2 regions of the Bradyrhizobium sp. WSM2793 genome follow, and region 1 is predicted to be linked to the other one. Evidence: riboswitches for the same ligand, from Rfam matches in the RefSeq annotation. Region 1 holds a riboswitch; the other holds the start of a gene.
The links. Region 1 has a riboswitch for glycine ahead of gcvT (glycine cleavage system aminomethyltransferase GcvT). Riboswitches for the same ligand answer to the same signal wherever they lie in the genome.
Positions count from the first base shown of each region.

Region 2: it holds a riboswitch for glycine, as region 1 does, so the genes downstream of both, A3AS_RS0138860 (D-amino acid dehydrogenase) here and gcvT (glycine cleavage system aminomethyltransferase GcvT) in region 1, are expected to answer to the same signal.

Region 1 is NZ_KB902770.1:119,049-139,189, reverse strand. Features, by position in the region: gene A3AS_RS0105735 (DUF6691 family protein) at 1-40, shown strand, start outside; gene A3AS_RS0105730 (carboxymuconolactone decarboxylase family protein) at 64-420, shown strand; gene A3AS_RS0105725 (hypothetical protein) at 498-824, opposite strand; gene A3AS_RS0105720 (hypothetical protein) at 938-1,342, opposite strand; gene A3AS_RS0105715 (hypothetical protein) at 1,507-1,731, shown strand; gene A3AS_RS0105710 (PQQ-binding-like beta-propeller repeat protein) at 1,745-3,781, shown strand; gene A3AS_RS0105705 (PilZ domain-containing protein) at 3,826-4,068, opposite strand; gene A3AS_RS0105700 (HdeA family protein) at 4,251-4,544, shown strand; gene A3AS_RS0105695 (PaaI family thioesterase) at 4,682-5,146, opposite strand; gene A3AS_RS0105685 (hypothetical protein) at 5,521-5,817, shown strand; gene A3AS_RS0105680 (hypothetical protein) at 5,940-6,194, shown strand; gene A3AS_RS0105675 (hypothetical protein) at 6,204-6,437, opposite strand; gene A3AS_RS0105670 (hypothetical protein) at 6,591-6,788, opposite strand; gene A3AS_RS0105665 (DUF2798 domain-containing protein) at 7,147-7,404, shown strand; gene A3AS_RS46470 (hypothetical protein) at 8,076-8,243, opposite strand; gene A3AS_RS0105650 (hypothetical protein) at 8,399-8,599, opposite strand; gene recA (recombinase RecA) at 8,900-9,988, shown strand; gene A3AS_RS0105640 (hypothetical protein) at 10,096-11,082, shown strand; gene A3AS_RS0105635 (hypothetical protein) at 11,092-12,090, shown strand; gene A3AS_RS0105630 (hypothetical protein) at 12,146-13,120, shown strand; gene gcvP (aminomethyl-transferring glycine dehydrogenase) at 13,257-16,124, opposite strand; gene gcvH (glycine cleavage system protein GcvH) at 16,142-16,510, opposite strand; gene gcvT (glycine cleavage system aminomethyltransferase GcvT) at 16,521-17,669, opposite strand; glycine riboswitch at 17,814-17,904, opposite strand; gene alaS (alanine--tRNA ligase) at 18,138-20,141, shown strand, end outside.
Region 2 is NZ_KB902825.1:360-12,572, forward strand. Features, by position in the region: partial or broken gene A3AS_RS44420 (IS256 family transposase) at 1-911, opposite strand, end outside; gene A3AS_RS0138835 (ABC transporter substrate-binding protein) at 2,032-3,105, opposite strand; gene A3AS_RS0138840 (TauD/TfdA family dioxygenase) at 3,177-4,064, opposite strand; gene A3AS_RS0138850 (Xaa-Pro peptidase family protein) at 5,021-6,238, opposite strand; gene A3AS_RS0138855 (D-aminoacyl-tRNA deacylase) at 6,658-7,596, opposite strand; glycine riboswitch at 8,315-8,412, shown strand; glycine riboswitch at 8,415-8,502, shown strand; gene A3AS_RS0138860 (D-amino acid dehydrogenase) at 8,558-9,802, shown strand; partial or broken gene A3AS_RS47995 (phosphoenolpyruvate synthase regulatory protein) at 9,921-10,004, opposite strand; gene A3AS_RS0138865 (glycine C-acetyltransferase) at 10,545-11,741, opposite strand; gene A3AS_RS0138870 (aminotransferase class IV) at 11,755-12,213, opposite strand, start outside.

The DNA.
Region 1 (20,141 bases):
GACGCGCTTCGTCGCGCCGGCCGATCCGCTCGAAACCTGAAGTCACTGCAGAGAGTAAAGATCATGGACAAGAACTATCCCGACATCGTCAGGCAAATCTCCGCCAACATGCGCAAGCTGCGGAGCGACATTCCCGAGACCATGAAGGGATTTTCCGCACTCGCCCAGGCTGCCACGCACGAGGGTGCACTGGACAAGAAGACGAAGGAGCTGATCGCGCTGGCGCTCGGTGTCGCCGCGCGTTGCGACGGCTGCATCGGCTTTCACGCCGAAGCCCTCGTCAAGCTCGGCGCGACGCGCCAGGAGGTCGAGGAGACGCTCGGCATGGCCGTCTACATGGGCGGCGGACCGTCGCTGATGTACGCCGCCGATGCGATCGCGGCCTACGAGCAGTTTCAGCAGCAATCCGTCGCCGCCTGACGTGGTGATCTGAGTCAAGCACGCGACGGGACCGGGCGAGTTGTCTCGTCCGGTCCCGTCCGTGCTCGATCTATCAACTACCAGCGGTCGCCGACACCGACGCCCACGCTGACGCCGGGTGTCCGGATGCCGACGCCGGCACGCGGACCATCGTCCCAGTCGCGATAGGTGCGTCGCTCATAATAGCGATCGCGCGGCATGGTCGCGTAGGAGTCGCGCACGATCACGCGCGAGCCGCCGCGGGTGCGGTAGCAATTGCCGGCGTCGTCGCAGACAAGCCGGACTTCCTGAATGAGATCGGGGTTCGTGTATTCGCTGGTCGAATAGATGTCCGCCGCCTTGGCACCGGTTGCCGCGGCCAGCGCGCCGACACCCGCCAACAGCGCAATCGTAAATGTCTTCATCGTGTCCTCCACCGAAACTGCCCTCGGCGGTAACAAGAAGGGGAGGCGGCGATCGTTCCCGGTTGCGATGCTGGTTTTTCCCGGAACCGGAGCTTTGTTACGCAGATTCGCTGCTAGATCGGCTCGTAGGTTTCCGTTCCGCAGATGTCCTCGGCTTCTGCCCGGCGGCGGTCGACCACTTTTCCGCCTGATATCGTCACGATGTAGGTCTGGGCGCCGAGCGAGGTGCCGGTCGCAGAGGTGAGCTGGGCCCGGACGCAGGCGGTCCAGCCCGGCCCGCGCACCTCGCGGTGGGGCGCAGCGACGTGCACCTCGCGCGGATAGGAGGTGGCAAGGAAGACGACGTCGATCTGCTCGCGCACCACGCGCTTGACGTCGGGGGCGGGTTCAGGCGGCGGCTGCTCGGTTTCCTTCATGCGCATGAATTCCGGCACCGGCGCGCGGCTGTCGGCAAAGCCGCAGGCGCCGAGCGCGAGCGCGCCGGCGAGCAGCGCCGCATGAGCAATGATCCGTAACATCCGTGAAGGTCCCCTGCGGGCCAACAGATAGGCAGGAATGCGATCCGGCGAAGTCCCCGGCGATCAAGATTTGCTGAAGTCTCCAGGAGGTCCTGGAACTCGCGGCATTTCATATTCCGGAATTGCAGGCTAAGTTTGTACCCCAGACGAGGGGGGTTGCATCAATGAGGATTTTGGTCATCGCGGCTGCGGTCATGGCGCTGACGGTTGCATCGGCGCAGGCGCAGGGCCGGCGGCCACCCAATGAGGCAGCTAAACCGGCGGACAACAAGCCCAAGGTCGACGAGAAAGCCTACAAGGCCGCGCTTGAGCGCATTCCCGAGCCCAAGGACAAGTACGACCCGTGGGGCGGGGCCCGCCCGAGTGAACCCGCCAAGAAGCCGAAATAGGGCGAGGCGAGCGTTGCGGACCGGCCTGCGATTTCCGATCGGGCTCGTTGCGCTGCTGTTGATCGCCGTGCGGCCAAGCGCGGCCTGGGAGAGTTGGGGCGGCGATGCCGGCGGCTCGCGCTTCTCGCCACTGCAACAGATCACGCCCGACAATGTCGGCAATCTGGTTCGGGCCTTCGAATTCCGCACCGGCGATCTCGCGGTGCGCCCGCCGCAGGTGATGCGGCGAACCAAATTCCAGGCAACGCCGCTGTTCGTCGAGGACAGCCTGATCTTCTGCTCGCCCTTCAACGAGGTGATTGCGCTCGATCCCGGCTCGGGCGCGCAGAAATGGCGTTATGATCCGAAGATCGCGACCAATCAGCGTCCCGCCAATCGTTACGTCTGCCGCGGCGTCACCCACTGGACCGACGATGAGGCGCCCGCGAATGCCGCCTGTCGGTCGCGCATTTTCATGGGCACGAACGACGTCCGCCTGATCGCGCTCGATGCGAAGACGGGAATTCCCTGTGCCGGTTTCGGCAATAGTGGCGAAGTGAAGCTCGATATCGGTATTGCCCTGGAATGGCCCGGCGAGTTCCAGATCACCTCGCCGCCCGCCGTCGGTCGCGGTGTCGTCGTGGTCGGCTCCTCGATCTCCGACAACCGACGCGTCGATGCGCCGAGCGGCGTCGTACGTGCGTTCGATGCGCGCACCGGCCGGGCGCGCTGGAGCTTCGAGCCGCTCAAGCGTGACGGCATCGAAGCCGGGCACGCCAATGTCTGGGCGCCGATGTCGGTCGACACGGCGCGCGGCCTGGTGTTCCTGCCGACGTCTTCGCCGTCGCCGGATTTCTGGGGCGGCAAGCGGCCGGGCAACAACGAGCATGCCAATTCTGTGGTCGCATTGCGCATCGAGACCGGTGAGCTCGCATGGGCATTCCAGACGGTGCACCACGACGTCTGGGATTACGATCTGGCGGCGCAGCCGACGCTTGCGCGCCTCGATGCGGGAGACGGCCAGCGCGACGTCGTGATCCAGCCGACCAAGCAAGGTTTTGTCTTCGTGCTCGACCGCGATAGCGGCAAGCCGGTCTGGCCGGTGGAAGAACGTGCGGTGCCGCAGGGCGGCGCGGAAGGGGAAACGTTGTCGCCGACGCAGCCGTTTCCGACGCATGTGCCGGCGCTGACATCACAGGCGATCTCGACCGACGACGCGCTCTCGCTGTTGCCGGAACTGCGCCCCTCGTCCTGCGAGCGCCTGTTTACGGAGGCGCGCAACGAGGGTCTGTTCACGCCGCCTTCCGTGCGGGGCACGCTGGAATTTCCCTTCACCGGCGGCGGCGTGAACTGGGGCAGCGCGGCCTTCGATCCGGTCCGGCAGATTCTCTACGCCAACACCGGGCGCGCCGTTCATCTCATCAGGCTGATCCCGCGCACCGAGGCCGCCGGATTCAATCCGCCGCCGGGGCATGATTTCGGCCAGCAGCGCGGCGCGCCGTTTGCGATGTCGCGCGCGGTGGCGATGTCGCCGCTCGGTCTGCTCTGCAACAAGCCGCCCTGGGGCGAGATGGTTGCGGTCGATCTGAAGGCCGGCAAGATCCTCTGGCGTTCGACCGTCGGGACCACCGAAGACCTGGCACCACTCGGCGCGCCGCTGCCCTGGGGCGCGCCTCTCGTCAACGGAGTGGCGGTCACGGCAGGCGGCCTCGTCTTCACCGGCGCGATGGATGCTTATCTGCGCGCCTTCGATGCGCGAAGCGGCAAGGAACTGTGGCAGGGACGGCTGCCGGTGCCCGGCGTCGCCAATCCCATGACCTATCTGTGGAAGGGCGAGCAATATGTCGCGATCGGCGCCGGCGGCCACTCCGAAGTCGGCACCTCGATCGGCGACAGCGTGGTCGCGTTCCGCCTGGCGCGGCCGGGCGAGGCGCCGACATTGTGGTCGCGCACCATCGATCGTCCCGGTGGACGATTTTTCGGAGCATCCGCGGCGATCGGAATCGCAATCGCCGCGCTCGTGATCGCAAGCCTGCGCTGGCGTCGCCGTCGTCGTATCACGCAATCATAATCGTGTTGTGGATGCGATGCGAACGTTCGTTCACATCGCGCGCGCTATTGCACGAAGGCGAGGCCGACGCGCTTGTCACTGCGCCAAACTGTGCGACAATTCCGCACGAAATCGTCGCGCGCGATCGATAGCGTGAACGATTGCGGCAATGTGACGGGGGTGTCGAGGTCGATCGCCGCGCCGCCCGCCGACATGTTTCGCACGGTGCAGGGGATGCCGCTGCTTTCGAAGGTGATCGTTCCACCCTTGAAAACACGGTGCCGCTGCGCTGTACGCTTCTCGATCATCCGCGTTGGTCCATCATGATGATTGTGAAGTAATGCATAGAAATTACGTTGAACTAAACTCAATACTGGCGCTACTTGCACAGCGCTTCAGACTTCGTTTACGACGTTGACGCGGAGAATCTCTCCGCCGACTTTCCCCACACGCACTTCTTTTATGGCGCTACGCGCCGATGGAGATACTGATGAAGACCACGCTTTCGATTTTGCTCGCCGCCGCGTTCTCGCTGTCGTCGATGCCCGCCCACGCCGTCAAGTGGGACCTTTCGACCATGAGCTGCAAGCAGTTCCTCGAGAGCGGCGAAGACAACATCCAGGTCGTGCTGACCTGGATGGACGGCTGGTACAAGGGCGACGAGGACAACGCGATCATCGACACTGACGTGTTCATCGAGAACGCCAAGAAGTTCGGTGCCTATTGCGGAAAGAATCCGACCGCCAGCATCGTCACCGCAGCCGACGAAGTGCTCGGCAAGTAATCTTTGAAGCCACCTTTGAAGCTTGCCGACTGAAGCGCGGACGCAATCGTGCTTTCCGTCTCTCGCTTTGATGAGAACGTCATCGAGAGCCGCGGTGCGCTTTGCGCCCACGCGGCTCTCTTCTTTTGAGATGCTGCTCAGCCCGGCAGCATCGCGAACGCGCTCGATACCATCGCGATCGGTTTGTTGTCGGTCGCCGAGAGCAGCGTGACGCGGCCAAAGCTCATGGTGCGCCCGAGCCGCACCACGCGCGCGTCCGCCAGCACGTCCGACGAGGAGGCCGCGCGCATGAAATGCGTGGTCTGGTCGACCGTGGTCATGGGGCGGTAGCCGCGATTGGCCGCGAGGTTCGCGATCACCATCGCGGTGTCGGCGAGCGCCATCAGGGCCTGGCCGCAGACCATGCCGCCGTTCCGGCACAGCCGCTCCGAGAACGGCATGCGCAGGAGTGCGCCCGGCTGCCAGTCCGGCGCATCCGCCGGCTGCACGTGCTCGAGGCGCTCGACCGCAAGATTGAGATCCTGGACCCAGGGCGCAATAATCTCGCCGAGGATGCGTCTGGCGTCGGAGAGGCCGAATTCGGTGTCTGGCTGCATTTGCATTGCTGGCGCGCTCTTCTGTATTGCCGGATGTTTCGTCCCATTGTGCGCGCATCGGCGCGGCAAAGTCACCCGGTCTGGGGCCGGTCCCGTCGGCTTGAAAATGCCTGACTTGGCCCGATATGATGGCTTGCTCGGGGTATGGGTGGATGATGTTGCGTCGGTGTGTCCTCGTCTTTTGTATGGCCGCGCTCGGCCTCGCGCTGAGCGGGTGCACCAAATGCGGTCCGATCTGGGACGACTGGCTGCATGCGCCGAAATCGTGCAGATCGGATCGGCTCTAGGGGCCCGGACGGCCTCGGCGGTCGCGACCGGCCGCGACAAGGATGACCAGGCGCGGGCGAACCGTGCCTCCATGGATGATCAAGGAGTAGACGATGAAGCTTTTCCGTTTGGCCGCGGTGCTGGCCGTGCTGGCGGGACCTGCCTATGCGCAAATGCCCAATCTGAATTTGCTGCAGGACGCCCCGAGCAAGACCCCCGAGGAAAAGGCCGCGGAAGCCGAGCGTGACAAGGCCTATAAGGAAACGCTGAAGAAGATCCCGGATTCCAAGACGTCCAACGATCCCTGGGGCGGCATGCGCTCCGATCCGCCGAAGCAGCCGGCGGCGCCGAAGGCCTCGGCTGCAACCAGCGCGCCGAAGAAGTCCAAGAGCGGCACCGCCGCCAACTGACGAGCGGCGCCAGCTGACCGCAGCTCCATCCGGGGGCGGCACAACGCCTTCGGGAGGGGACTCCTCTTCGTCCGGCCCACGCCCTACATTTGGCTGGACCGTAGCGCGTAGAGGAGGAGGACATGGCCGATCGTCCGCGGGATCTCGCCGAGCGGATGGCGGGCCGGCGCAAGATCGCCGGCAAGCCGGGCCAAACGGTCGGCGACGGCTATCTGCGCGAGACCTTCACGCTGCCGCGCGCGGCGGCACGGGAAAGGGCGCAGGCCTTCTTCGCCCGCTACCCCAAGGCCGGCTACATGAGCGCGGTCGAGACCTGGCGCGAGCTGCCCGGCGGCGACATCGAATTCACCATGCGGCGGCTGCCCAGCGCGGATTGAAGCTGCTTGCTAGTCGAGGGTTTCGGCAACGATGCGGATCCGGAACACGGGCTCCTTGGCCTCGTCCAGCAGCTCCATGTGCCATTCGGAATTTTCCTGGAGCTTGCGGGCAATGCCGGCGGTCATGTCGGCGCAGACATTGGTCATCTCTTTCCAGGCCGAATCGCGATCGGCGAATTCCGTCGCCTGGTCCGCGCAGCCCGAATAACGGCCATTCCGGATTCGAAAGAAATACAGTGGCATGGCTGGCACCGATCGCGCGCGTGATGGCCTTGCCCCCAGGGCCATGAGCGCGCGCAGTCCAATCCCAAACCACCGTCAGATCAATTCCGGGCGGCTACGGATGATGTTCCGCCGCCAGCCGCGGCGGCACAAGGCGCCATCCGACGCCGACCTTCATCCGGCCGGTTCAGTCGGCCCGGCCGATCGCTTCAGCTCCCGATCGATGCGCAGCTGCACGCGCCGGATCGCCAACAGATCGATTTTCGTCTCGGTCTTGCCGGTCTTGACCTGCTCGCCGATGCGGAACTGCCATTGCCAGATTCCGGGAATCGCCGTCTTGGCGACAGTGAATTCGATGCCCCTGTGATTCATGGTGACCTCCCCACGATTCACTCTCCATGTCTGCAAACATGTTGGGCGTCCCAATATTCCGGAGACAAGCAAATTCTGTCGGTAAGCCCCGGATAGTTCGGGGATATCTCGAAAGCGCGCGTGCGCCGAAACAAGCGGAGCCGGCTTTCGAAAGACGCCGGGCCGTGAGACAGTAAGGCTGTCGCATACCCGTGGTTCTCCGACCATGAACAAAGTTCCTGGGCTGCACCCGGTTGCGCCGGTACGCCGATCGGACGGGGCCGCGGGGGGCCCCGCCGAGGATCACTGATTTCCCTGCAAGCGGCGGCATATGCCTTGCTTGGTCTGAACGACGGCAAGAAACAACATGGGCCCGGTCATGCTCGGCATTCCCCGCCGCTACAGTCATTTCGTCTTCGGAATCATCCAGTCCGGACTGACCTCGCTGATCGCGGCGGGGATCGCCAGCTTGCCCGCCGGCAGCGCGATGAGCTTCGTCGGGCACTGGATGGTGTCGTGGCTGATCGCATGGGCCGCGATGCTGCCGATCGTTCTGCTGGCTGCGCCCGCGATCCGCACTTTCTCGCTGCTCCTGACCCAGGAGGAGAGAGATCCGCGAACCGCCCGGCACGGATGAAAAAGCCCCGCCTGGGGAGAGCCAGGCGGGGCAAAAAGTTATTGGAGGCTGAGGTGCTGGGCTGCAACACCATAGCCACATCATTCTAGCCGGCTGCGCTTACGGCAGCCTGACAGGCGGCGGATTTCCGGGCCGAGCGTCGAGGCCGCAGACTGGCCCCGCACCGGTCCCAATTTCGACATCCGTTCGCACAACTGCGGACACACCGGTCGGCAAGATTCCACATCGTTCGGCGCAGCCATGGGGGAAACGTGGCACGCCGACCACGGGGTGGCATCATGGATAACGTAGAGCGGTCATTCGCCGCCGCGACAGCGGCTGGCTTCGTGGTGCTGGTGATCGGCCTCGTGCTGCTGGCGCTGCTTTAAAACAGGCGCGCGAGCGGCAGCCTTTCCCCGGATGACGGGTTACGGGGCGTGCCGCATTCTCAAAACTGGAAAAACAACCCCATGCACAGTAGGCGGCATGGAAATTCGGTTGTTCTTTCAGTGACTTATGAGTAGTGTTTAGATACCGTCATTCCGCGCGATGCGCCCCGTGGAACCGCTCAAATCGACTCGAGCTGCGCTGCCGACACCTTGCGGTGATCGGACGACTGCTTCCCGCCGCCGCCGCCAGCCGCATCGCCGGCGCGCCCTTATCAGCTTCGGACGCCGGCCCCCGGGCCAGGTTTAGTGGATCTTGATTTCGTTCAGGGGAAGGTGGAGCTCGGCGGCGCGCTCTTGGCGGTCCTTCTTGCGGAACTCGTTTTCCGCGCGCTCGAACTTCATCAGCTCCTCCTGCGCCGCCTCCAGCAGGGGATTGCGCCTGATCGTGTCGCGGTTCGTGTTGTCCGTCATGACTGAGATCCCCAAAGTTGCGGTCCCATCCTGGAGAAGGCCCAAGACCGCGAAAAGGTTCGGTGCCGCAGGATTACGGAATTCTGACGGCGGCCGGGCCATGCGTCTTTGATGCGCGTCAGCTTCGGCCGGGCAATGACGTTGCGGCAGCCCTGTTATTTCGGCGGTTGCAGCCCGGGGGATATGACCCAGTCGTGCAGATGATTGGCGACATCGGCCTGGCGGGCCTTCTTGAACAGGGCGTCCCGCTCGGGCCCGGGCGGAAGCCTGGAGGCCTGCTCCTCGACCTGCTTCACCCAGGCGGAGAGTCGATCTTGAAGCGTCAGCTGCTGCTTGAAACGTCGCCGCTTGAGCATGGCGCGCTCCTTTCCGTGCGAGGAAGGCGGGAGCGCAATCGGGCGTTCTCATCACCGATAGTGGCCACGGTTCGTGCGGTGATGGCCCATTGAGGACCATTAACGGGACCGGCGTCTGTCCAGTTGTGTGCACAACGCGAATGAGGAGAGGGACTGGGGGGATGCTCACGGACAACCCCCAAATCCGCAAAAGAACATATTGCGAACCTAGAACAAATGGGGTACGTTACTTTTATCGACGAGCCGCCTCGCCAATCGTTTGTCCCTCACGCGAATCCTCGCCATAAGGAGCACGACCCAATGTCCGCCACTGCCCTGCGTATCGTCGAAGGATCTTCCATGGACAAGAGTAAAGCTCTGGCCGCCGCGCTCTCTCAGATCGAGCGTCAGTTCGGCAAGGGCTCGGTGATGAAGCTCGGCAAGAACGACCGGTCGATGGACATCGAGGCGGTGTCGTCAGGCTCGCTCGGGCTCGATATCGCGCTCGGCATCGGCGGTCTGCCCAAGGGACGCATCGTCGAGATCTACGGGCCGGAATCGTCGGGCAAGACCACGCTGGCGCTGCACACGGTGGCGGAAGCGCAGAAGAAGGGCGGCATCTGCGCCTTCATCGACGCCGAGCATGCGCTCGATCCGGTCTATGCCCGCAAGCTCGGCGTCAACATCGACGAGCTTCTGATCTCGCAGCCCGACACCGGGGAGCAGGCGCTGGAAATCTGCGACACGCTGGTGCGCTCGGGTGCGGTGGACGTGCTGGTGGTTGATTCGGTCGCAGCGCTGGTGCCGAAGGCCGAGCTCGAAGGCGAGATGGGTGATGCGCTTCCGGGTCTGCAGGCGCGCCTGATGAGCCAGGCGCTGCGCAAGCTGACGGCCTCGATCAACAAGTCCAACACCATGGTGATCTTCATCAACCAGATCCGCATGAAGATCGGTGTGATGTACGGCTCGCCCGAGACCACCACCGGCGGCAACGCGCTGAAGTTCTATGCCTCCGTCCGGCTCGACATCCGCCGCATCGGCGCGATCAAGGAGCGCGACGAAGTGGTCGGCAACACCACGCGCGTCAAGGTGGTCAAGAACAAGCTGGCACCGCCCTTCAAGCAGGTCGAGTTCGACATCATGTACGGCGAGGGCGTCTCCAAGATGGGCGAGATCCTCGATCTCGGCGTCAAGGCCGGCATCGTCGAGAAATCCGGCGCCTGGTTCTCCTATGACAGCCAGCGTCTCGGCCAGGGTCGCGAGAACTCGAAAGCCTTCCTGAAGGCCAACCCCGACATCACCGCCAAGATCGAGACCTCGATCCGCCAGAACTCCGGTCTGATCTCCGAGCAGATTCTGGCCGGTACGCCCGAGAGCGACGCCGACGGCGAGGAGCCGGCAGACGAGTAAGACGAACCGCGAAAGCTTTTCGCGAGGAGCGGGCGCTGAAGACGTTGAGTTGCCGACGTCGTCAGCGCCCGTTTCGTTTTGCGTTGTCGGGATCGGGTGGTGGTGTGATGAAGCGTCTGATCCTGACCAGTGCGGCCGGCGCCAATCTCGCCAAATCGAAGCTGGCCGAGATCGTCGTTCTGTTCTTTTTTCGCTTCACGTGGGGGCCGTTGCCTTCGTCCGACTATTTCGCAGCCTATTTCGGGGCGCAGTCAGGGACGCTCAGGCCGGGCGATCATTGGTCGGATTGGGGTACAAAATGGCCCTCCAAGTTCAAGGAACTCAGGAAGCTACCCTTTGCCGATTTTTGCGAGCGCTATGACGAGATCGAACTTTGGTTCGATCCGAGCCCAGACGATCAACTGCAGCTGATCTGGCTGCTCGACTATCTTGCCTCATACCCTGAGTTGCTGAAAAAACTCAGGTTGCGTCTGCTTGCATCCGATCTCTTCGATCTGAGAGACCGAGTTTCCGAAGCGTCCGCGTCGCATATTCCTATGGTGGATGTTCAGGCCCGTGAACTTAGCACTGCCAGAATGGCCTGGCAGGCCTATCGCACGCCGACGCCCGAGGCCTGCGCCAACCTACTTTGGAGCGATCTGAGCGCCTTGTTGATGTTGCGACCGGCATTGCAAGAGCTGTTGGCAGAGCTACCGTCATCCTCGACGGGTCTTGGTGCGACCGAGATGCGATTCCTGGAGCTGCTTTCCAGAGGATTTGCAAATACGAACGCCCTGTTTCATCTGCGCTCGCAGCGGCGCACGTACGTGTTCAGCGAATTTGATTTGGGTTCGCTGTTGGAGGGGCTCGCGCTTGGCCCCAGGCCCGCCGTAGCCGGTTTGGGCGATGAACTGCGTACAATCGACCACGGCAATCTAAGGGCTCGGCATGAGGTCTATCTCCGCAGCCGATTGTCGTTGACCGAGTTCGGGAAGGCTGTCCTGGCCCATCAGGAGGATTTCAGCCGATACAATCCGATCGACCGCTGGTGGGGCGGCACGCATCTGACCAATGATAAGCTATGGCGCTACGGCGCAGTCCTGACGAAACCCTGAGGATCCCGCATGACGCGGCTCATCGTGACGACCGATTCGTCCGCCGCCGGCGCGATACAAGGCGCCGGCCTTGGCGATCTCGTCCTTGCGATCGGGCGCCGGCTTGTCTTGGGGCCGCTGCCGTCTGATGCGGAACACCGGGCATTCTTCTCCCCGCGAACGACCCAAGCGCTCGGCCTGCACTGGCTGGACCACACCCCGGCCTGGCGTCTGGAAGGGTCTGGGGTGAGGGGGCGCGGACTGGTCGACCTGTTGTCCGAATGCGACACGGCCGAACTGTGGATGGGATCAGAGCCAAATGCACAGTTAATTCTGCTTTGGTTGCTCGATCATTGCAGCACCGAGAAAGCGGCAGTTTCCAAGCTCTCGATACGTCACCTGGACTTTGCCGTGGGTGATGTCGCGCCGGAGCAACTTGTGAAGCTGAATCCGCCAATAGGAAAACTTGCGGAAGATCACCTTGAACTGGCCGGTCGCGCATGGTCCGCTTATTGCGGACCCACGCCGCAGGCCTGGTTCAACCTGCTTGAAGCGGACTTGAGTCCGCTTCCGCAGCTCGAGCATTGCGTTGTTGACCTGCTCGAAGAGCTTCCAAACGTGACCAGCGGCCTCGGGACCACGGAGAAACGGATGCTGCAACTCATCGCGCCGGGCGAAGTGCAGCCCTTTCACGTCTTCCCGGGACATCAGAAACCCAACGACCGGCGCGTGTACGATTACTGGGAGGTCGGCGCGCTGCTCGATGGACTCGCGCGATGTCCAGTGCCGGCCGTAGCCGGGCTGGAGGAGGGGCCATTCACGCTCGACATGCATGACGATGCTCGCCGTTTCGCGCAATACAAGCAGTCCCTAATGTCGCTCACCGATTTCGGGATGGCGGTGCTGACGGGAGAAGAGGACTTTCGGCGCCATAATCCGTTTCGCCGCTGGTGGGGTGGCACACTTCTCACCAGCGAACGGCTTTGGCGATGGGACGCCGAGCACCGCGCGTTGATCGCACCTGACTAAGGGCGCGCAAGGCTCTCAGCGTTCCTGTACGCGAATCAATTTTTAAGAGGCGATCGTGTCTCATTTGATCTTATCCACGAACCACCTTGACGAAGACGTGCTTGCCCAGTCGCGCCTCGCGAATGTCGTGGTTGGATTCAATCTACGCTTCGTGTGGAGGAAATTGCCTCCCGAGGAACAACTATTGCTTGGGTTGGAGCGCCGATCGGCGAAGCACGGCAATCCTGGCGATCATTGGCTCGATGAGGCTTGTCGCGGCTCGCTGGAGGGGTTCGGAACGCGTGATATCGGTTTCTTCGAGCTGTGTGCGAAGTTCGACTCAATTGAAATCTGGGTCGACCCTCGACCAAACGATCAGCTTGTGCTGATCTGGCTGCTGGACCTGCTTCGCCCCTACAAGGAGATTACGACGAAGCTCAGTCTGGCGCACACAGATGATCATGTTGCGGACTATGCTCCGGAATCTGTCGCAAAATGGAAGCTGCCGGCCTTCAAGGTGACCGAAAACCATTTGGCCTTGGCACGCCGCGCCTGGCAAGCCTATCGGGCTGAAACGCCAAAGCCCTGCTTCGATCTTCTGATGACGGATCTGACGGCCCTGCCGAGACTTCGGCCGGCGCTCATCGCGTTGCTCGAAGAGCTTCCGGACAGTGTGACGGGCCTGGGTGCCAGCGAAATGGATATTCTGGAGTTTGTGAACGATGGGCACACCGACCCGAGGATCGTCGAGGGAGCGAGGTGGCTTCGCAATGTGTTTGACGAAAACGACGCGTTTGATGCCTTGCTCGAACTGGGGGCGCACCCGGCCCCGCCGATCCTGCTGGGCGATCCGGCATTCGACAATGAGGATCGCTATTTCGGCAGGAGCGAGTGGAAGGTCACGCTCACTGAACTCGGGCGTTCAATTTTTGCGCGCGAGGATGATATGTGGCGCCACAACCGGATTTATCGCTGGTGGGGCGGGACCGAACTCACCAACGAACGGCTCTGGCGCTGGGATCGTGAAGGCCGGCTGTTGATTGCGCCATAGCGGCGCATCCGGTGCCGTAGGGTGGAAAAAGGCGCGCAAGCGCCGTGCCCACCATTTTCAACAAGCAAGAGGTGGTGGGCACGCTGACGCTTTGCCCACCCTACGAGAGCTCCGCCGACGAGACCTCCGTCGTGGCTTACTCCGCAGCTTGCGCGTAATCGCTCACGGGCGGGCAGGAGCATACGAGGTTGCGGTCGCCGTAAACGTTGTCGACACGGCCGACGGGGCTCCAATATTTGTCGGTGCGAGAGGTGCCCGCGGGGAAGCAGCCTTCGGCGCGGGTGTAGGCGCGCTTCCAATCGTCGTCCACGATGTCGTGCACGGTGTGCGGGGCGTGGCGCAGCGGCGAGGCTTCGATCTTGAAGCGGCCGGCCTCGACCTCGGCGATCTCTTTCCGGATCGCGATCATGGCATCGCAGAACCGATCCAGCTCGGCCTTGGATTCCGACTCGGTCGGCTCGATCATCAGCGTGCCTGGCACCGGGAAGCTCATGGTCGGGGCGTGGAAGCCGTAATCGATCAGGCGTTTTGCAATGTCGTCGACGGTGACGCCGGACGTCGTCTTCAGCGGACGGGGGTCGACGATGCACTCATGCGCGACGCGGCCCTTGGCGTTCTTGTAGAGCACCGGGAAGTGCGGATCGAGGCGCGCTGCGATGTAATTGGCGTTGAGGATCGCGATCTCGGTGGCGCGCTTCAGGCCTTCGCCGCCCATCATCAAAATGTAGATGTAGGAGATGGTGAGGATCGAGGCCGAGCCGAACGGCGCCGCCGAGACCGGGCCGACCGAAGCATCGCCTTGGGTCGCGGGGTGACCGGGCAGGAACGGGGCGAGGTGCGCCTTGACCCCGATCGGGCCCATGCCGGGGCCGCCGCCACCGTGCGGGATGCAGAAGGTCTTGTGCAGATTGAGATGGCTGACATCGGCGCCGTAATCGCCGGGCCTGCTAAGGCCGACCTGCGCGTTGAGGTTGGCGCCGTCGAGATACACCTGGCCGCCATGGCCATGCACGATGTCGCAGATCTCGCGGATGTGCTCCTCGAACACGCCGTGCGTCGAGGGATAGGTGATCATGACAGCGGCGAGGTCGCTCGAATGCTTCTCCGCCTTGGCGCGGAGATCATTGACGTCGACGTCGCCGTTTGTCTCGCAGGCGACCACCACCACGTCCATGCCGACCATCGCGGCCGAGGCCGGATTGGTGCCGTGGGCGGAGGAGGGGATCAGGCAGATCTTGCGATGGCTCTCGCCGCGCGCGGCGTGATAGCCGCGGATGGCAAGAAGTCCGGCATATTCGCCCTGCGCGCCGGAATTCGGCTGCAGCGAGATCGCGTCATAGCCGGTGATGTCGCACAGCCACTTTTCCAGCCGCGCGAACAGCGCGTGATAGCCTGCCGCCTGCTCACGCGGCACGAATGGATGCAGCGAGCCGAACTCCGGCCAGGTCAGGGGCATCATCTCGGTGGTCGCATTCAGCTTCATGGTGCAGGATCCCAGCGGGATCATGGCGCGATCGAGCGCGAGGTCGCGGTCACTGAGCTTGCGCATGTAGCGCAGCATCTCGGTCTCCGAACGATGCGCGTGGAAGACGGGATGGGTGAGGAAGGAGGTCGCGCGCTTCAGTGCCTCCGGCAGCGCCTCGCGCGTGGTCGCCTCTAACTCGGCATAGGCGAGCTTGCCGCCGAACGCGCGCCAGACTGCTTCGACCGTCGCGGGCGTTGTGGTCTCGTCGAGCGCGATGCGCAAGCTGGTGTCGCCGACCCCGAGATTGATCTTCTCGGCCGCCGCGCGCGCGACGATCTCGGCGCGCCTGGCGCCGGCATCGACGCTGAGCGTGTCGAAGAAATTCTCGCTGTCAGGCGCAAAGCCAAGCTTGCGCAGGCCGCTCGCGAGCACGGCGGCGCGGCGATGCACGTTGCGCGCGATCTGTGAGAGGCCCTCGGGCCCGTGATAGACCGCATACATCGAGGCGATCACGGCGAGCAGCACCTGGGCGGTGCAGATGTTGGATGTCGCCTTCTCGCGGCGGATGTGCTGCTCGCGGGTCTGCAGCGCGAGGCGGTAGGCCGGTGCCCCGCGCGAATCCACGGAGAGGCCGACGATGCGGCCGGGCAGCGAGCGCTTCAGCGCATCGCGCACTGCCATGTAGGCCGCGTGCGGTCCGCCATAGCCCATCGGCACGCCAAAGCGCTGGGCCGAGCCGATCGCGATGTCGGCCCCTAACTCGCCCGGCGAGGCGAGCAGCGTCAGCGCCAAAAGGTCGGCGGCGACAATCGCGAGTGCGCCCTTGGCCTTCAGCGTGGCGATTGCAGGCCGGAGGTCGCGCACCGCGCCGGAAGAACCCGGATATTGCAGCAGCGCGCCGAGCACGTCGGCCTGGTCGAGATCGGTGAGGGGATCGCCGACGACGAGAGTCCATCCGAGCGGCTCGGCGCGGGTGCGCATCACGGCCAGCGTTTGCGGATGCACGTCCTTGTCGACGAAGAACGCTTGCGCTTTCACCTGCGAGTGACGCTCGGCGAGCGCCATGGCTTCGGCGGCCGCGGTGGCTTCATCGAGCAGCGAGGCGTTGGCGACGTCGAGCCCGGTGAGGTCGCAGATCATGGTCTGGAAGTTGAGCAGCGCTTCCAGCCGGCCCTGGCTGATCTCGGGCTGGTAGGGCGTGTAGGCCGTGTACCAGGCCGGGTTCTCCAGGATGTTGCGCTGGATCACCGCGGGCAGGATCGTGCCGGAATAGCCTTGGCCGATCAGCGAGGTGAAGACCTGGTTCTGCCGTGCGAGCTCGCCCATATGCGCGATCGCCTCGGTCTCGCTGAGCGGCTTGCCGAGGTCGAGCGGGGCGGCCTGCCGGATCGAGGCCGGCAGCGTCTCCGCCATCAGCGCGTCCACACTCTTGGCGCTGACGGTTTCGAGCATGGCGGTGACATCGCGCGCCGACGGGCCGATGTGGCGGCGAACGAAACTGGCGGCGGTGTCGCCGTTGGTCTTGCGGTGCGCGGTCATCGCTTGCTCCATCGTCCTTAAGCCGTGTGCGCCTTGTAGGCGGCTTCATCCATGAGGCCGCCGAGTTCGCTTCTGTCGGCCATCTTGATCTTGAAGAACCACGCCTTGCCTTGCGCGTCCGAGTTCACCAGCGCCGGCTCGGCCGCGAGCTCGGCGTTGGTCTCGAGCACTTCGCCTGTCACGGGCGCGTACACGTCGGAGGCCGCCTTGACGGACTCGACCACGGCGGCGGCTTCCGCCTTCTTCAGCGTGCGGCCGACCTTGGGCAGTTCGACGAACACGACGTCACCGAGCTGCTGCTGGGCGTAGTCGGTGATGCCGACGGTGGCGACGTCGCCCTCGATGGCGAGCCATTCATGGTCGGAGGTGTACAGCGTCGTGGTCATTCTCGAATCCTCAGCGTTTGTAGGTGTTTTTGACGAAGGGCATGGCCGCGACAGCGACCGGCAGACGCTGGCCGCGCACCTCGGCGAAGAGTTGTGTGCCGAGCGCGCTCGATGCGGTGGGCACATAGCCCATCGCGACCGGCGCATTCAGGCTTGGGCCGAAACCGCCCGATGTGACTTGTCCGATCGGCTCGCCGCCCGCGTCATTCGCAAACAGCAGCGCGCCCTCGCGCACCGGCGCGCGTCCCTGGGCGAGCAGGCCGACGCGGCGGCGGGCCGCGCCGTTGTCGAAATGGGCGAGGATTTTTTCGGCACCGGGAAAGCCGCCGGCGCGCGCGCCCCCGCTGCGGCGGCTCTTCTGCACCGACCATTCCAGCGCGGCCTCGACCGGCGTGGTCATGGTGTCGATGTCGTGGCCGTAGAGGCAGAGCCCGGCTTCCAGCCGCAGGCTGTCGCGGGCGCCCAGGCCGATCGGCAGCACGTCGGGATTTTCGAGCAGCGTTTTGGCGAGACGTTCCGCATCGGCCGCGGGAACCGAAATTTCAAAACCGTCCTCGCCGGTGTAGCCGGAGCGCGAGACGAAGCAGTCGAGGCCGGCCACCTTGCGCGGGCCGGAATCCATGAACTTCATGGCGGGCGCCTCTGCACATAATGTCGCCAGCGCCGCCTCGGCCTTCGGCCCCTGCAGCGCGATCAGCGCACGATCTGCGAGGGAAGCGATGATGCAGTCGTCAGAGAGATTCGCGCGCAGATGCGCCTCGTCGGCGTCCTTGCAGGCGGCGTTGACAACCAGGAAGAGGTGATCGCCGAAATTGGCGACCATCAGGTCGTCCAGAATGCCGCCGTCGGCGTTGGTGAACTGGGCGTAGCGCTGCCGTCCCGGCGCGATCGCCACGATATCCTGCGGCACCAGCCGTTCCAGCGCGCGGGCGGCGTCCTCGACCCTGCCGGATTTCGGCCGGAGCGCGATCTGGCCCATATGGGAGACGTCGAACAGGCCGGCGGAGGCTCGGGTGTGGAGGTGCTCCTTCAGCACGCCCGCAGGGTATTGCACGGGCATGTCGTAGCCCGCGAACGGCACCATCTTGCCGCCGAGGGAGACATGAAGCCCATGAAGGGGCGTACGTTTCAGGGAATCTTGGTCGTCGCGCGCTAGCATCACAGGGGCCCTCGGCGGTTCCCCCGGGACGATTCCCTGAGGACACCAGTCGAAGCCCCATCTGTCGCTGTGCCTGAGAGTATTATCCCGTCGGCGGGAGCCATCCGGGTCTAAACCCGTCGGCGCCTCTTTCCAGATGCTGTCAAAGCCACGCGGTCCTTTTGCCTGAGAGTTTCCGGGGCGGTTGCTCCTTCGGCGCCGGCTGCCTAAAGCCGGTCTCTCCCGACGTGGCCGTACGATACAGATGGGTACAGACCACAGCGGGGCCAAGCCTGTCAACGCGTCCGCTTGCCCTATCAACGGGATTGCAGCGGGGATTGAGCGGCTGCGGCAACCCTCTGATCTCCTTGCACAGTTTCTGGACAGCGAAGCTGGCCTTGTCTAAAAGCGCTGTAGCCCGCAGATATCAGCCTAAATGTCAGGTTTGGATGGCCTATAGCGGGTCCAAGCACACCCGATTGGATGAACATGAGCGGCGTCAACGAGATCAGGTCGACCTTTCTGAACTTCTTTGCCGAGAACGGCCACGAGATCGTGTCGTCCTCGCCATTGGTGCCGCGCAACGATCCGACGTTGATGTTCACCAATGCCGGCATGGTGCAGTTCAAGAACGTCTTCACCGGCGTCGAGAAGCGGCCCTATCAGCGCGCCACCACGTCGCAGAAATGCGTGCGCGCCGGCGGCAAGCACAACGACCTCGACAATGTCGGCTACACCGCGCGCCATCTCACCTTCTTCGAGATGCTCGGCAACTTCTCGTTCGGCGACTACTTCAAGGAGCGCGCGATCGAGCTCGCCTGGAAGCTGATCACCAAGGATTTCGGCCTCAACAAAGACAAGCTGCTCGTCACCGTCTACCACACCGACGACGAGGCGCACGGGCTCTGGAAGAAGATCGCCGGCTTCTCCGACGACCGCATCATCCGCATTCCGACCTCCGACAATTTCTGGGCGATGGGCGACACTGGTCCGTGCGGCCCGTGCTCGGAGATCTTCATCGATCGGGGCGATCACATCTGGGGCGGCCCTCCGGGCTCGCCGGAGGAGGACGGCGACCGCTTCCTCGAATTCTGGAATCTCGTGTTCATGCAATATGAGCAGGTGACGAAGGAGGAGCGCGTGGATCTGCCGCGTCCCTCGATCGACACCGGCATGGGCCTCGAGCGCATGGCCTGCATCATGCAGGGCGTCGACAGCGTGTTCGAGACCGACCTGTTCCGTCATTTGATAGATGCGACATCGTCCGCGCTCGGCAGTGGACCGAATGAGCAGACCGTCGCCTCGTTCCGCGTCATCGCCGACCATTTGCGTTCCTCGGCCTTCCTGGTCGCGGACGGCGTGCTGCCCTCGAACGAGGGCCGCGGCTATGTGCTGCGCCGGATCATGCGCCGCGCGATGCGCCATGCTCAGCTGCTCGGTGCCAAGGAGCCGCTGATGCACCGCCTGGTCTGGGCGCTGGTGCGCGAGATGGGCCAGGCCTATCCCGACCTGATGCGCGCGGAGAACCTGATCGAGGAAACGCTGCGGCTGGAAGAGACCCGCTTCCGCAAGACGCTGTCGCGCGGCCTTGCCATCCTCGACGAGAAGAGCGCGTCCTTGAAAAAGGGCGACATGTTCGACGGCGACGTCGCCTTCACGCTGTACGACACCTACGGCTTCCCGCTCGACCTGACGCAGGACGCGCTGAAGTCGCGCGGCATCGGCGTGGATCAAGCTGCGTTCACCGACGCAATGGAGCGCCAGAAGGCCAAGGCGCGCGAGTCCTGGAAGGGGTCCGGGGAAGCTGCGTCCGAGGCGATCTGGTTCCCGCTGCGCGAAAAGCTCGGCGCCACCGAATTCCTCGGCTACGAGACCGAGAGCGCCGAAGGCGTGGTGTCGGCGCTGGTGAAGGACGGTGCAGAGGTCGCCAGCCTGAAGGCCGGCGACACCGGTGCGATCGTGCTGAACCAGACGCCGTTCTACGCGGAGTCGGGCGGCCAGGTCGGCGACACCGGCGTGCTCACGGGCGAGGGCGGCATCAAGTTTCGCGTCACCGACACGCAGAAGAAGCTCGGCGATTTCTTCGTGCATGTCGGCAACGTGGAGAGCGGCGAGCTGAAGCTCGGCACCGCGCTGCAGCTCGAGGTCGATCATTCCAGGCGCTCCTCGATCCGGGCGCATCATTCGGCGACGCATCTCATCCACGAGGCGCTGCGCCAGGTGCTCGGCGACCACATCGCCCAGCGCGGCTCGATGGTCGCGCCGGATCGCCTGCGCTTCGACTTCGTGCATCCGAAGCCGATCACGGCAGAGGAGCTGGCCCGCGTCGAGGACATCGCCAACGACGTGGTGCTGGAGAATGACGAGGTCACCACGCGTGTGATGGGCGTTGATGAGGCCCGCGAAGCCGGCGCGCGCGCCCTGTTCGGCGAAAAATACGGCGACGAGGTTCGCGTCGTCTCGATGGGCCGGACCGCGCGCGAGCGCGGCGCC
Region 2 (12,213 bases), on a different contig from region 1:
CAGATCTCCTGCAACGCGCGCATGGCTTTCGACTGCTGGCTCTTCGGCAGCTTGGCGAGCACGTTTGCAGTCTTGTGCACCCAGCAGCGCTGTTCGCGCGTTTTCGGCCAGACCTCGCCGGCGGCTTTCCAGAAGCCGAGTGCGCCATCGGCGATGACGAGCCGCGGAGGCACGTCGAGCCCGCGCCGCTTCAGATCAAGCAGCAGATCGCGCCAGTCGTGCGCGCTCTCGCGGGTACCATCGGTGAAGCCGACCAGTTCCTTGCGGCTTTCCGGCGTCGCACCGATCAGCGCGAGGATGCACTGCTTTTCGTCCTCGAGCCGCGCCTCCAGATGGATGCCATCGGCCCAGATGTAAACGTAGCGCTTCGCCGACAGATCGCGCTTCTGCCACGCGGTGTGCTCGTCGAGCCAGCCATCCTTCTGCCGACCGACGGCGGACGCCGACAACCCGGCAGCATCCTTGCCGAGCAGCGTAGCCAGCGCCTCCGAGAAGTCGCCAGTCGAGATACCCTTCAGGTAAAGGATCGGCAGCAGCGTCTCGATCGACTTCGAACGGCGCATGTAGGGTGGCAGGATCGACGGAGAGAACCGGATGCGGTCGGGATCGGTGGCATCCGCCTCGCGATCACGCACGACCGGACCGATACCGGTCATCACCTCGCGTTCCGGCAGGTGACCGTGGCGGACGACGCGCTGATGGCCGTCCGCGGTCTTCAAATCGGCATGCTTGCCGAGAAAGTCCTCGACCTCGGCCTCGACCGCCTGGGCGAGAAGGGTACGTGCCCCGTTGCGCAACACTTCTGTGAGTTGATCGGCGACGTTTCCTGGCTGAATCAGCTTGATGATGTTATCTTTGGACACGGCATATCGCTCCTTCGGTGGAGAAGTGGAGGCGTCAAGCACCCCCACGATATGCCGCCTTTCCGATTCCCACCGTCACCAACTTTCGGCGTGCTCCCACGAGACGCCAGGAAATCCGAAGCGGCAAGCCCGGCCCAGCCTGACGAGTAATCCGGATATTTTGCACTGAGCGTGGCGCGCGGCGCTTACGTTCGCTGACTGAACCGTTTCCTATTAGCCGCGGACGAGGCGAAGCAAACGACAAACGGCGACGCCGCTCGAACTCGTGCGCAGTTGAGTTGCAAATTGGAAATTCCGTTTTGGCGTCCTGTAAATAACTCAAGGGTAAAATGGACTAGTGCGCAGTCCCCTCCGCGGCAGAGGTCATTAGCCGCTGACCAAGTATCAGTGCGTCCGCTTTGGGCAACTCAATTCCTAAGCCCGTCTCACCAAAATAGAATATCATCATCGTTGCCATTGATTCTCTGCCCGGAGCAACGTTATGCTCGGAAGAAGCGACAACACTCGACGAAACTTCTTCGTCCGTAGTTCGGTGCGGTGGTTCTTTGTCCGCTACCCGATAGGCCACTTTTGCAGCTTCCAATGAATTTCCAGCGACCCTGCTAGCTTCTTTGGTGGGGAAAGTGATCCGCCCCGCGGCCCTTGAGAATGCTTTATATGAGCGTCATCTTCTCGTCGGTGGCCTTAATGTCTACGCTCAGATCACCCAGTCGTTTCCTCGGCATCATCAGCTATTTTGGTGAGAAGCATGCCAACGGCGCACTTCGCCGTTTCTCGTCGCGAGATAGTCGTTAAAGCCAATCGTACGAATAGCGAAAATAAACTTTAAGACAGCGAGCACTAGTACCACAAACACTTAGGGCAATGTCGGCTGTATCTTGGGTTCGTCGTGTGAACCAGCGCGAACGACTCTGATGCGGATGTGTCCTCTCGGCTACGTTCTTATCGCATGTCAAGAAACTCCGGCGGGATCCGCCGATAGAGGCAGCAGCGTCCATGCCTCCGCTTGCATATTTCTGGTCGATGGTAACTGAAGTCGGCTAAGAGGCTGAACCTACCCATTCGGCAAGCTCCACTTGCGGAGGTTGGCGTTTCAGCCGCTTGACGCCGGGCCATGTTGACGCCGAGGAGCTCGGGCCGCGGCTTGAGCCGCGGCCCGAACATCAAGTCACTGCAGGACCCAGGAGTTCCACATTGCGCTGTTCTTCTCTAGATTGCTCTTGCCGGAGGCATCGGTCTCGGTCCACCATGCGATATTTAACTCGATCGCGTGCGCCAAGTTCTCCGGATAGGTGGGCAACAGCTTCGCGCGCTCCGGAGGGAGGAGGTCGAAGGCCCGTTTGTTGAAAGGACCCAGAGCCTGCAGCTTGACCATCGCGGCTTGACTTTCGGGTCGTGACGCGAACTCGATGAACTTTACGGCATTCTTGTAGTTCTTCGCCCCTTTCAGGATGGTGTAGTAGTCGTTTTGCAGAAGCGCCTGGTTCCACACGTAATCGACGGGCGCCCCCTGCTCTTTGGCTTGCTGGATACGACCTAAGGAAGACGTTCCGATGAACGCTTCGCCGGAGATCAACGCCTCAGGCCCCATCGCCCCAGTTGTCGACCATTTCACAACGTCGGGTTTCACGCGCGTGAAGCCGTCGTAGGCGCGTTTTAGATCGATCGGATAGAGCTTATCCGGCGACACGCCATTAGCGAGAAGCGAGGCCTCGAGAGGGCCGACCACGAAGTTTCCGGCATGGATGACCCTTGGACCAGGAAACTTCTTGGCGTCCCAGAAATCGGCCCAGCTCTTCGGTCCGTTCTCCCGTGTGTAATGCTTCGTGTTGAAGGCGATAACCAAGACATAGGCGAATGTGCCGACCCCGTACGGCGTCACCTTGTCCTTGGGAAAGTCGGCGAAGGTCTTCTTGTCGATCGAATCATAGTCGATCTTCTGAAGCAGGCCCTCCTTCAAGAGCACGAAATAATAAGTCGGTTGCGTCGAGTAGACGTCGCATTCTGGACTTCCCGAATTAACCATTGCCCGCACCTTCGCCAGCGGTTGTTCAACCGCCTCGATGACTTTGATACCGGTCGCTTTCTCGAACGGCTTGTATATTGATTCGCGCATCGCATCCGCGTAGCTGCCGCCGCCTGTGGACACGCAGACCTGCCCCAGGTCCTCGGCACGACCAGGCGAGCCGGACAGCAATGCAATTAACGCCACTCCAAATGAAACCAGCAACTTACTCCGCATTCACGCCTCCTTTGCGTTCATTTCGCTCATATGGAAATTCCCTCCGGTAGTTTCGCCACGCCCGCCGGGCGTTAGACGGGTTTTTCACCCTTGGCAGTCACCCGACGAAGGACGCGACGAGCGTTCGACGCGAAGGCGCCTCGAGAGTGACTTAGGCAGCGATTATCCCAGATAAGCACGTCGCCAGCTCTCCACTGGTGCTCCCAGACGAACTCGGGTTTTGTCGCATGTTCCCAGAGCTGCTCCCGTAGTAAGCTGGCTTCTTCCGCACGGAGACCTTGGATGAGGCCAGAGTCGCGGCGCCCCAGGAAGAGCGCTTTGCGCCCGGTCTCCGGATGCGTGCGCACGACGGGATGAACCGCACAGGGATTCTCGGTCGAATTTACGGAGTAGCCGAGTTTGCCACCGCCTTTGTCAAAGAGGGCTCGCCGCCCCTCCACCCTGTTTTTTAACGGTTGGGACAGTATCTCGTAGGCGGCGTACATATTGGAGAACCGTGTGTTGCCGCCGGCCGGCGGTATTTCTTCTCCGAAGAGAACGGTGGCCGATGCGGGATATTCGAACATCGCCATATCGGTGTGCCAAACCAATTCGCCCGCCCCGCCACCGCCAGCAGCCCTTCCTTCAGCAACAATGTTGGAGATGACCTCGATCTCAGGGAGAAGGCCCGCGCGGTTGTAGTCGAAAAATGTTACGATATGCGGCTCGCCAAAGTGCCGCGCTAGCCCAACGAGCTGCTCATCAGAGAGTTTCTGTCCTCGAAAAAGCAGAAGAAGATGCTCAAGCCAGGCCGCACGCAGCCGGGATACGATGGGTTCTTCGAGAGGCGCCGAGAGGTCGACGCCGCGCACCTCCGCTCCAAGTGTTCCGCCGCTTGGTACAATGGTGAGCTCGCCGTCGAGCGCCGTAATGGGTGCAGCCGCCGCACTTCCGCGCGCCTTTCCGGCACTCATGCTCATGACGAGATTCCCTCAATTGCTGTCTTACTCTTCTCAGCTTGACAATTACATAAAGAACAGTCTGCGCTTAACGACGGCGAATATCAGCCCAGGATTGCAGCAATTCTGCAAATTGAGCGACGGCGTAGCGGATCTCAAGCTACCGCTGTACCGGAGGGCGCAACGAGCACCCGAGCGTCGCCCGGGAGAGAGCGGGTGATCGCCACGGTTCTGCAGACAAACGCTCGTCCGGCTGCTGTCTCAACCAAGCCATCCTGCGCCCAGACCCAACCCGCCTCACCAACTACCCTAAGCGTGTAGAGAACACCGGCGGCCGCGAACGGATGACCGCTCGGGATCGCGGAGCCGGACTATGACCAGCTAGAGAGCACAAGCGAAAGCCACGGACACAGATCGTGATGAAGCTGTGGTGCCTACAAGTCCGGCACGGCAAGCGCGGTTTGGCTCGGCCTTCTATAACCCGAAGCTGATGGCGCACTTCGCCGCGAATGGATTCATCAGCCGCGTCCAATCGCACAAGGTCAAAACCGCTGCCGAAGCAGACGCCGAAGGCCGACAGATCAGCCGAACATGCGCGCGCATGCCGGATATGCCTTTCGCAGCAAATAGGGCCAAAGATGGACGTACGACTGCGGACGATCGCCGGGCGAGCGCGGCGGCAAAGATTAGGCCGCCTGCCTCAACTAAAAATGAGTGGTGTCTTTGTCAGGCAGCCCCCGAGGGACTGCGAGCTGGGCACGTCTCGCCGATACAGCGGTTCGCGCGGACGCCAGCCACTTCGCAAAACTCAGACAGCATCATGACGGCTTTTGCCCTAGCCTGAGGATCAACGGGAATGGTGCGGGATGCGCACCAAACCCATTGTATCCGAAGAGAAACAGGAGATGACATCTGGTTCGAGCAAGTATCGTCCTGCCGCTTCAATAGTATCGCTATTTCCGACGACTGGCGTCCCCTTAAGCAACGACCGGTATCGTTCGAGAAGCACGAGACGTAAGCAATTCTGCCCCATCGTCGGTCACGACAACCACCTCTTCGTGGAGCATCAACTTCGGTGAGCCATCGAAATATGACGGATAAGTCGTGCTTGGTTCGATGTTGATGATCATCCCTGGCTTAAGGATGGTCCTATCTTCGGGCTGAACCGATGGCAATTCAGGCATCCATAACCCCATGGAGTGACCCATTCGCCCAATTGTGGTTGCTTTGCCTCGATTCTCTGGGCTGTTTAGTACATCTGACATCGCTGACCACACATTGCAAATCGGTATGCCAGGTTTCACTGCGGCGATTCCAGCTTCCGTCGCGTTCCAAACGATTTGATGCGCGTCTTGGGTATGCGGATCGGGTGCGCCGAAAGCAAAATGCCGATCGAAGTCGCTCCAATAGAAGTTGAACAAACAACCGGCATCAATAAACAGCAGATCTCCATCAGAGAGAACCTTATCTGCCGGCACACCATAAGGACGCGTATAGCCCCCACGACCAGAGACTGCCGATATCCTGGGCGTCTTGTCGGCACCACGAGTGAAGCACTCAAGCTCGAAGAGCCGGCAAACCTCTCGTTCCGTCATGCCGAGACGCAGTTTTGGCAGCAAATTATCAAAAGCTTCCGAAACACACCGGCACACAATACGAATTCGTTCAATCTCCGATGATGACTTGATCATCCGCAAGGGAGTAAAAATCGGGTCCGAAGCGTCGGCAAATACGCGAGGCCTAATCTCATCAGCTACGCGCATGAAGTCTCCGACAGGCATGCCAAGCCGGCTTTCCGCGCCTAGCTCTGTCCCGATCTTTGCATGGTCTGGCAATAGCTCGTTGACGACTTTGGCAAGCATGGAAACGCCCTCATCTTTCGGATTCGGGCCTGGCCAAGTGCGGTAATTCTTTATCCAGGTAGTTTGCTGATAAAATTCATCGAGCCCAGTCGGAAGTATTGCGATAGCCTCGCCGGACGAAGGGATAAGAAGAAAACGCGGCCGGGTGGTCGCAAATGGCGTCACGGCAGGTTCACCGACAAAGTAGCGTATATTGTGCTCGGAAGTTACGAGAAGCGCATCGAATGCGTATTGCTTCATCAAACGGCGCGCCCGCTCGACCCGGTTTTCGTATTCCGTTTGCGAAAACGGAATGTGAGGAATCGTTGTAATGCCAGTCTCAAGAGCGGTCATAGCTTTTCTCCAAGGAACGCCCTAATCGGGCGGTAGGGGGTGCGGGAATGCGATTACGAAGTCGGACAGGCTGATTTGGTGAGTGCCCTGTCAGCAGGCTCGGCCGAAGGTCAGCAATTTTCTGAAGCAGAGTTTTTCCAACCTGGTAATCAAGCCCAAGTTGGATGAGCAGGACCATTGCCGGCTCAAGCGTATTGTCCTCAAGGCACAGGGCCGATGGCTGAGAACGGCCGATTTCGCCCACTGGACGATATCTTCCCGTGGATGCTTCACCAATGCGTGGACGGGCGCAACTCTTGTCTGACATCCTGCAGGGCAGAACGTCATAGGCAGCTCTTGGGAACACGCTCGTTCGTCTGGCTCCAATAAGCAAGCATACCCTATCGGCTTTGGTAAGGGCCCGTGCCGCCGAATGCTCATCATGCGACCTTATTGTCTGTGAGAGCCGCGCGCATTTTTTTGTGCGAAATCATTGGAACGCAAAGTTCTTCAGCAAGCAGACGTGCCACTCCCTTATAGGGAGCCTTAAGTTTATCGTGGTACATGATGCCTTGAACCCCACCGACGATCGAATCCACGCAAGCCCTTAGATCAACTAACCGGCTTTCGCGATCATAGCCGTCCGATACGAGCCAGTGGTTTGGCAACACGTGACTTGCCGCTATCGGGAGTCCATCGCCGAGCTGCAATACTGCCCCGGTGAAGCTTGGTTCGAAGTGAACGCCGCACATGCAGAGGACGGATTGCACGGAATCTTCCATATGGTCGAAGGTACGCAAGAGAGCTCGCGCCACTACTTGAGCAGCAAGAGGATTCGTCCAATCCGCAGGCGAGCTCCCGATTTCGATATCGATAGCAGAAGGGCCTAAGTCCGCGAGACGGGTACCAGGATTACCAGCCTTGACGCCCGACCAGTGCGTCGCTTCCAAGCAGGTCTGAAAATCGTAAAGCCCAGAAGCGATGCGCTGGCCTTCGATCGCGAGGAGAAGCCCCCGTTTAATCCGGGGGTCTACTGGGCTGAAGGTGCCGCTCGCTAGGTCTCCGGTTGTTTGAACCGTGAAGATCGCATTCGGTGCATTGGCACCTTCGTGCCAATTCACGATACCGATAACATCAGCATCCCCGAAGCGATCATTCAAGATCGGCGCATAGCGCGCATAATCGCTACTCACGACTTCGCTAGTCGCCACAATCGATACGGTTGCGTCACGCAAGCCTGGGACGTCGAGCACCGGACGCCCATCAATCTCTGCCCCTGTCGGAAAAAGAGTGCACTCGGCCTTTAGGGCATTTAGAACGTGACTCGCTACCGGATCTTTTTCGGGGACGACGCAGAAGATGAAGACTGCACGTCTCATCGCAACGACTCCCTTTCAACCGAGAGAACTTGCCAAGTTTCGAGATCCATGATGACGCAAAAAGCCTGTCTTGAATTCGGCCAAGGAAGGTTGAAAGGTTCTAGAAATGCGGTACACCTTTCAATGTGCCCTTCGAGTTGATCGAGCACCGATGCGAGTGTGCTGGGAATCGATGCCCGCCGGCGCGAGCACCGCTCGCAACGGCGCCGGGCACCAGCTGACCCTTCCTAATCGATTGGCAGCTCTAGAGCGGTACTGGCTGGTAACTGAACGAGTTGGCAAGTACCGCACTCTATCGCCAAAGTGCTATGGCAGCTGATTTCATTGTACGCCGACCAAAAATCACTCTCGTCACCGGTCGCAGGGAGTATCGAGCGGCCAAATCATGTTCGCGGACCTCCACCGTTCCCGACACACACAATCAGATCAATGCGTGGCGCGTGCGGCTTCGTCGAAGCCGTACATTACCTCCATCGGTGTCGCGAAGATTAGACCTGCCCTCGCGCTGGTGTCGTGCATATTTTGGACAGCCTCCGCAGCATTGCTGCGTTCCACCGGATAAGGCGCGGGAAAGCCGCAAATGTCGAGCAGCTATGATCGCCACAAGCAGGTTCACGCTACCGATCCCAGCGATGCGATTCCTTTTGCCCCTTTGCCGATGTTGAGGATATCTCAGCTTGACATGTGGCAGCGCGCCTGAAAATGTTGCCGTGTCTGACGAAGGTGTGCGGGAGAGTGCGTTGAGCCAGCAGGGCCATCGCCGCCGACGGAGCAACTCCCCAAGGAAACTCTCAGGCCCAGGACCGCACGCCGAGGACAATCTGGAGAGAGGTGCCATTTGGCACCCACCGAAGGGGACCGCTACCATCAGATAGCGGAGCAAGCTCTCAGGTGCAGGGACAGATTTGGGGCGGAATATGGCCAACGCCATTTCACCGTTCACCCCAGTCTTGGAGCACTGATGAGTACGATCACCATTATCGGATCCGGCATCACCGGAGTTACCACTGCTTATGCGCTGGCCGCTCGAGGCTATTCGGTTACAGTGTTTGACCGCCTGCGTTATCCCGCAATGGAGACGTCGTTTGCAAATGGCGGTCAATTGTCTGCAAGCAACGCCGAAGTCTGGAACAGCACAAGGACTATTCTCAAAGGCCTCAGATGGATGTTGCGCAATGACGCGCCATTGCTGCTAAACCCAAGCCCGAGTTTTCACAAGTATACTTGGTTGGCCGAGTTCGTCGGCCAGATTCGACACTACCGCCGCAACACGATCGAGACGACCAGGCTCGCGATCGCCGCGCGGCAGCATCTATTTGATCTTGCCGATCGGGAGGATATTGACTTTGACCTAGAGCGGCGGGGGATTTTGCACGTCTACTCCAACAAGGCCGAATTCGATGCAGCTTCTCGTGTGAACGAGCTGCTGCTACAGGGTGGACTCGACAGACGCCCCGTGACACCTTCCGAGATGCGCGTGATAGAACCCGCCCTGCAAACCCAGTACTATGGCGGATTCTTCACCCCGTCTGATTCAACTGGCGACATCCACAAGTTCACGCGCGGTCTCGCTGCGGCCTGCGAGCGAAGAGGTGTGCGCTTCGTTTTCGGGGCACAGATTTGCGACATGCGTGCTGATTCAGAAGGTGTTCGCATACGCTGGCAAGAAGATGGGGCGGTCAAGAAGGAATTAAAGTCTCAAAAAGCGGTAGTCTGTGCGGGGATCGGCAGCCGCCGAATTGCTTCAATGGTTGGAGACCGCGTTAATATCTATCCTGTAAAGGGATATTCCATTACGGTGAATCTCGCGGATGAAGCAAGCCGGATTGCCGCGCCATGTGTCAGCCTCCTCGACGAGGCAACGAAGATCGTCACAAGTCGGCTCGGACAAGATCGGTTTCGTGTCGCAGGGACCGCGGAATTCAACGGAGAGAACCGCGACATACGGGCGGACCGGATTAGACCTCTGGTGCGTTGGGTGGAGCGATTTTTTCCCGGTGTATCAACCGCGCAGGTAGTGCCGTGGGCGGGCTTGCGTCCGATGACACCTAGCATGCTGCCTAGGGTCGGCCGGGGAAGAAGGCCGAACATCTTTTACAACACCGGCCACGGTCATCTCGGCTGGACATTATCGCCTGTGACAGCTGAAATGGTTGCCGATGCGATCATGACAGATGAGCCCGGCAGATTACGGGAGCGTGACTGATCCGCAGCGGACCTAGCTCGGCCGGTCGCGGGATGTTGAGTTGACCAGTATACGCCCGCTTTAGTTTGCGTGGTGGTCGCTGTTCAAGATGGCACCCTCGGTTTGGCCGAGTTCGGTCTACCGTGCGCGCCACGGTGATCAGCGTCTCGCCGGTGGGGTCGGAAACCAGATGGAGATGGAAATAATTGTTGGAGGTCGGCACGAAAACTCAGATAACCTTAGCTGCCGAATGACAGGGCCGCGGCACGTGTGTCGCCCCTTCCGTCCGCACCTCTTCCCAATGGTCTTGCGACGGGCCGAGCTCGGGGATCACTCTGTCGGGCGGTTTTCGCGACCTCACACGCACAGCTCTGCGCATTGCGCAATCATCTCCGCGGGCACAGCCGCAGCGGCGCAGATACACGCGAGGTAGGACGGGTCGAGTGTGGCGGCCAGCTCGAATGTTGATTCCAGGAAGGCCTATGCGCTCACGGCACTGGATTAGGTGATCTTGCAAAACTTTTGAGTGTATTACCTGCGAGTACCCGACATTTGATCGGTCTTGTTGGTTGCAGCTAAACACCAACGGCTTTCGAGCATTTTACTCCCAGATCTGTAACCCGCTGAGACAGTGGCCGCTCGCCAAAGTGGCCGCCGCTTCCCGCCGGGTGTAGTGATGAGTAGCGAAATTGAGAAGCTGCGCCATCTCCGCGGAGAAACGGAGAAGTCCTCCATCCGCCAAGTCACACAACTTTTCGGAGAGTTAGACCGTGTTGTCAACATGCGCCTTGGCCAATCGAAATCCGGTAATCACCCTTTCTATGTCTTCCGCGCTATGCGCCGCACTTACCTGCATGCGAATCCGCGCAGCACCTTGCGGTACGACAGGATACGAGAAGGGAACGACGAGGATGTCGCGCGCCAGCAAAAAGTCGGCGATCTGGACGGCGATCGCTGCGTCACCAGTGATAACGGGCACGATGGGATGATCGCTGCCCGAAATTTGGAACCCCAGATTGCTCAGTCCTTGGCGAAGCTGATATGTGCGGGCGGCGAGATTTTGCCTTAGATCGTCTGCATTTTCTGCCAAGTCGATCGCAGTCAACGAAGCCTCACAGAGCGCCGGCATTAACGAATTCGAAAAGAGGTATGGGCGCGCACGCTGCCGCAGCCATGCGATGATCTCACCACGGCCCGAGACGTAGCCGCCCGACGCACCGCCAAGCGCCTTACCAAGCGTGCCGGTAAGAATATCAACCTGATTTTCCAGCGCGTGCCGGGCCGGCGTTCCACGCCCCCGGGGACCAATGAATCCCACAGCATGAGAGTCATCGACCATGACCAGGGCGCCATAGCGTTTCGCGAGACCGCAGATTCCAGGCAGATTCGCGGCGACGCCATCCATTGAAAACACACCATCGGTGACAATAAGTACCGTACGGCAGTGACGCGCCTCGCGCAAAGCGTTCTCGAGTTCGCGCATTTCATTGTTTGCGTAACGGAATCGCTTCGCCTTGCAGAGCCGAATTCCATCTATGATGCTCGCATGGTTCAAGCTGTCGCTAATCACCGCATCTTCCGCATCGAGCAAAGCCTCAAAGAGACCGGCGTTCGCATCGAAGCACGATCCGAACAGGATCGTGTCTTCCGTCCGGAGGTAGTCGGTAAGTCTCCGTTCGAGCGCTCGATGAACGGAGTGTGTTCCACAAATGAAGCGAACCGATGACATTCCAAAGCCATGTCGTTCGAGACCCGCATGCGCGGCTTGCACCAGGGCTTGGTGGTTGGAGAAGCCGAGATAATTGTTGGCGCACATGTTGAGGATCAAGCGCTCGCCCGATGCGCGCAGGTGGATGTGCGCGGACTGGGGTGAGACAATTTCCTGTTCGGTTTTCAGGAGTTTGCGCGACGACAACTCATCAAGGTCGTCACGAAGTCGCTCGGAAACTTGCTGTGGCATGGTTCATTTTCTATCAGGAATAGATGACGGCTGTCGACCATGCCGGATCATCATGCTTTCGCCAGTAAAGGTCCATAAGGCATCGGGTGACGGAGCCGACGTCCCCTTTACCGATCGCGGCCCCATCTATACGTGTCACGGGCATAATGCCGCCCGCGGTCGAGGTGATGAACACCTCGTCAGCTGCTTTGATCTCAGAGCGGCTTATATCAGCGGCCGCAACTGAAAGCCCAGTCTCAGCGCAAAGATCGAAGACAGTCCGGCGCGTAATGCCCGGCAACACCCCAAATGCGGGTGTCCTCAAGGTTCCATTCTTTACAAGGAAGACATTGAAGCCAGGCCCCTCCGCAATGTGGCCGTTCGTATCCACGATCAGTGCAGTCTCAGCCCCTTTGTCATAGGCGTCGAAGAGGCCGTTCACGAGATCGAGCCAATGGTAGTTCTTGATCGCGGGATCGACCGATTTGGGGGG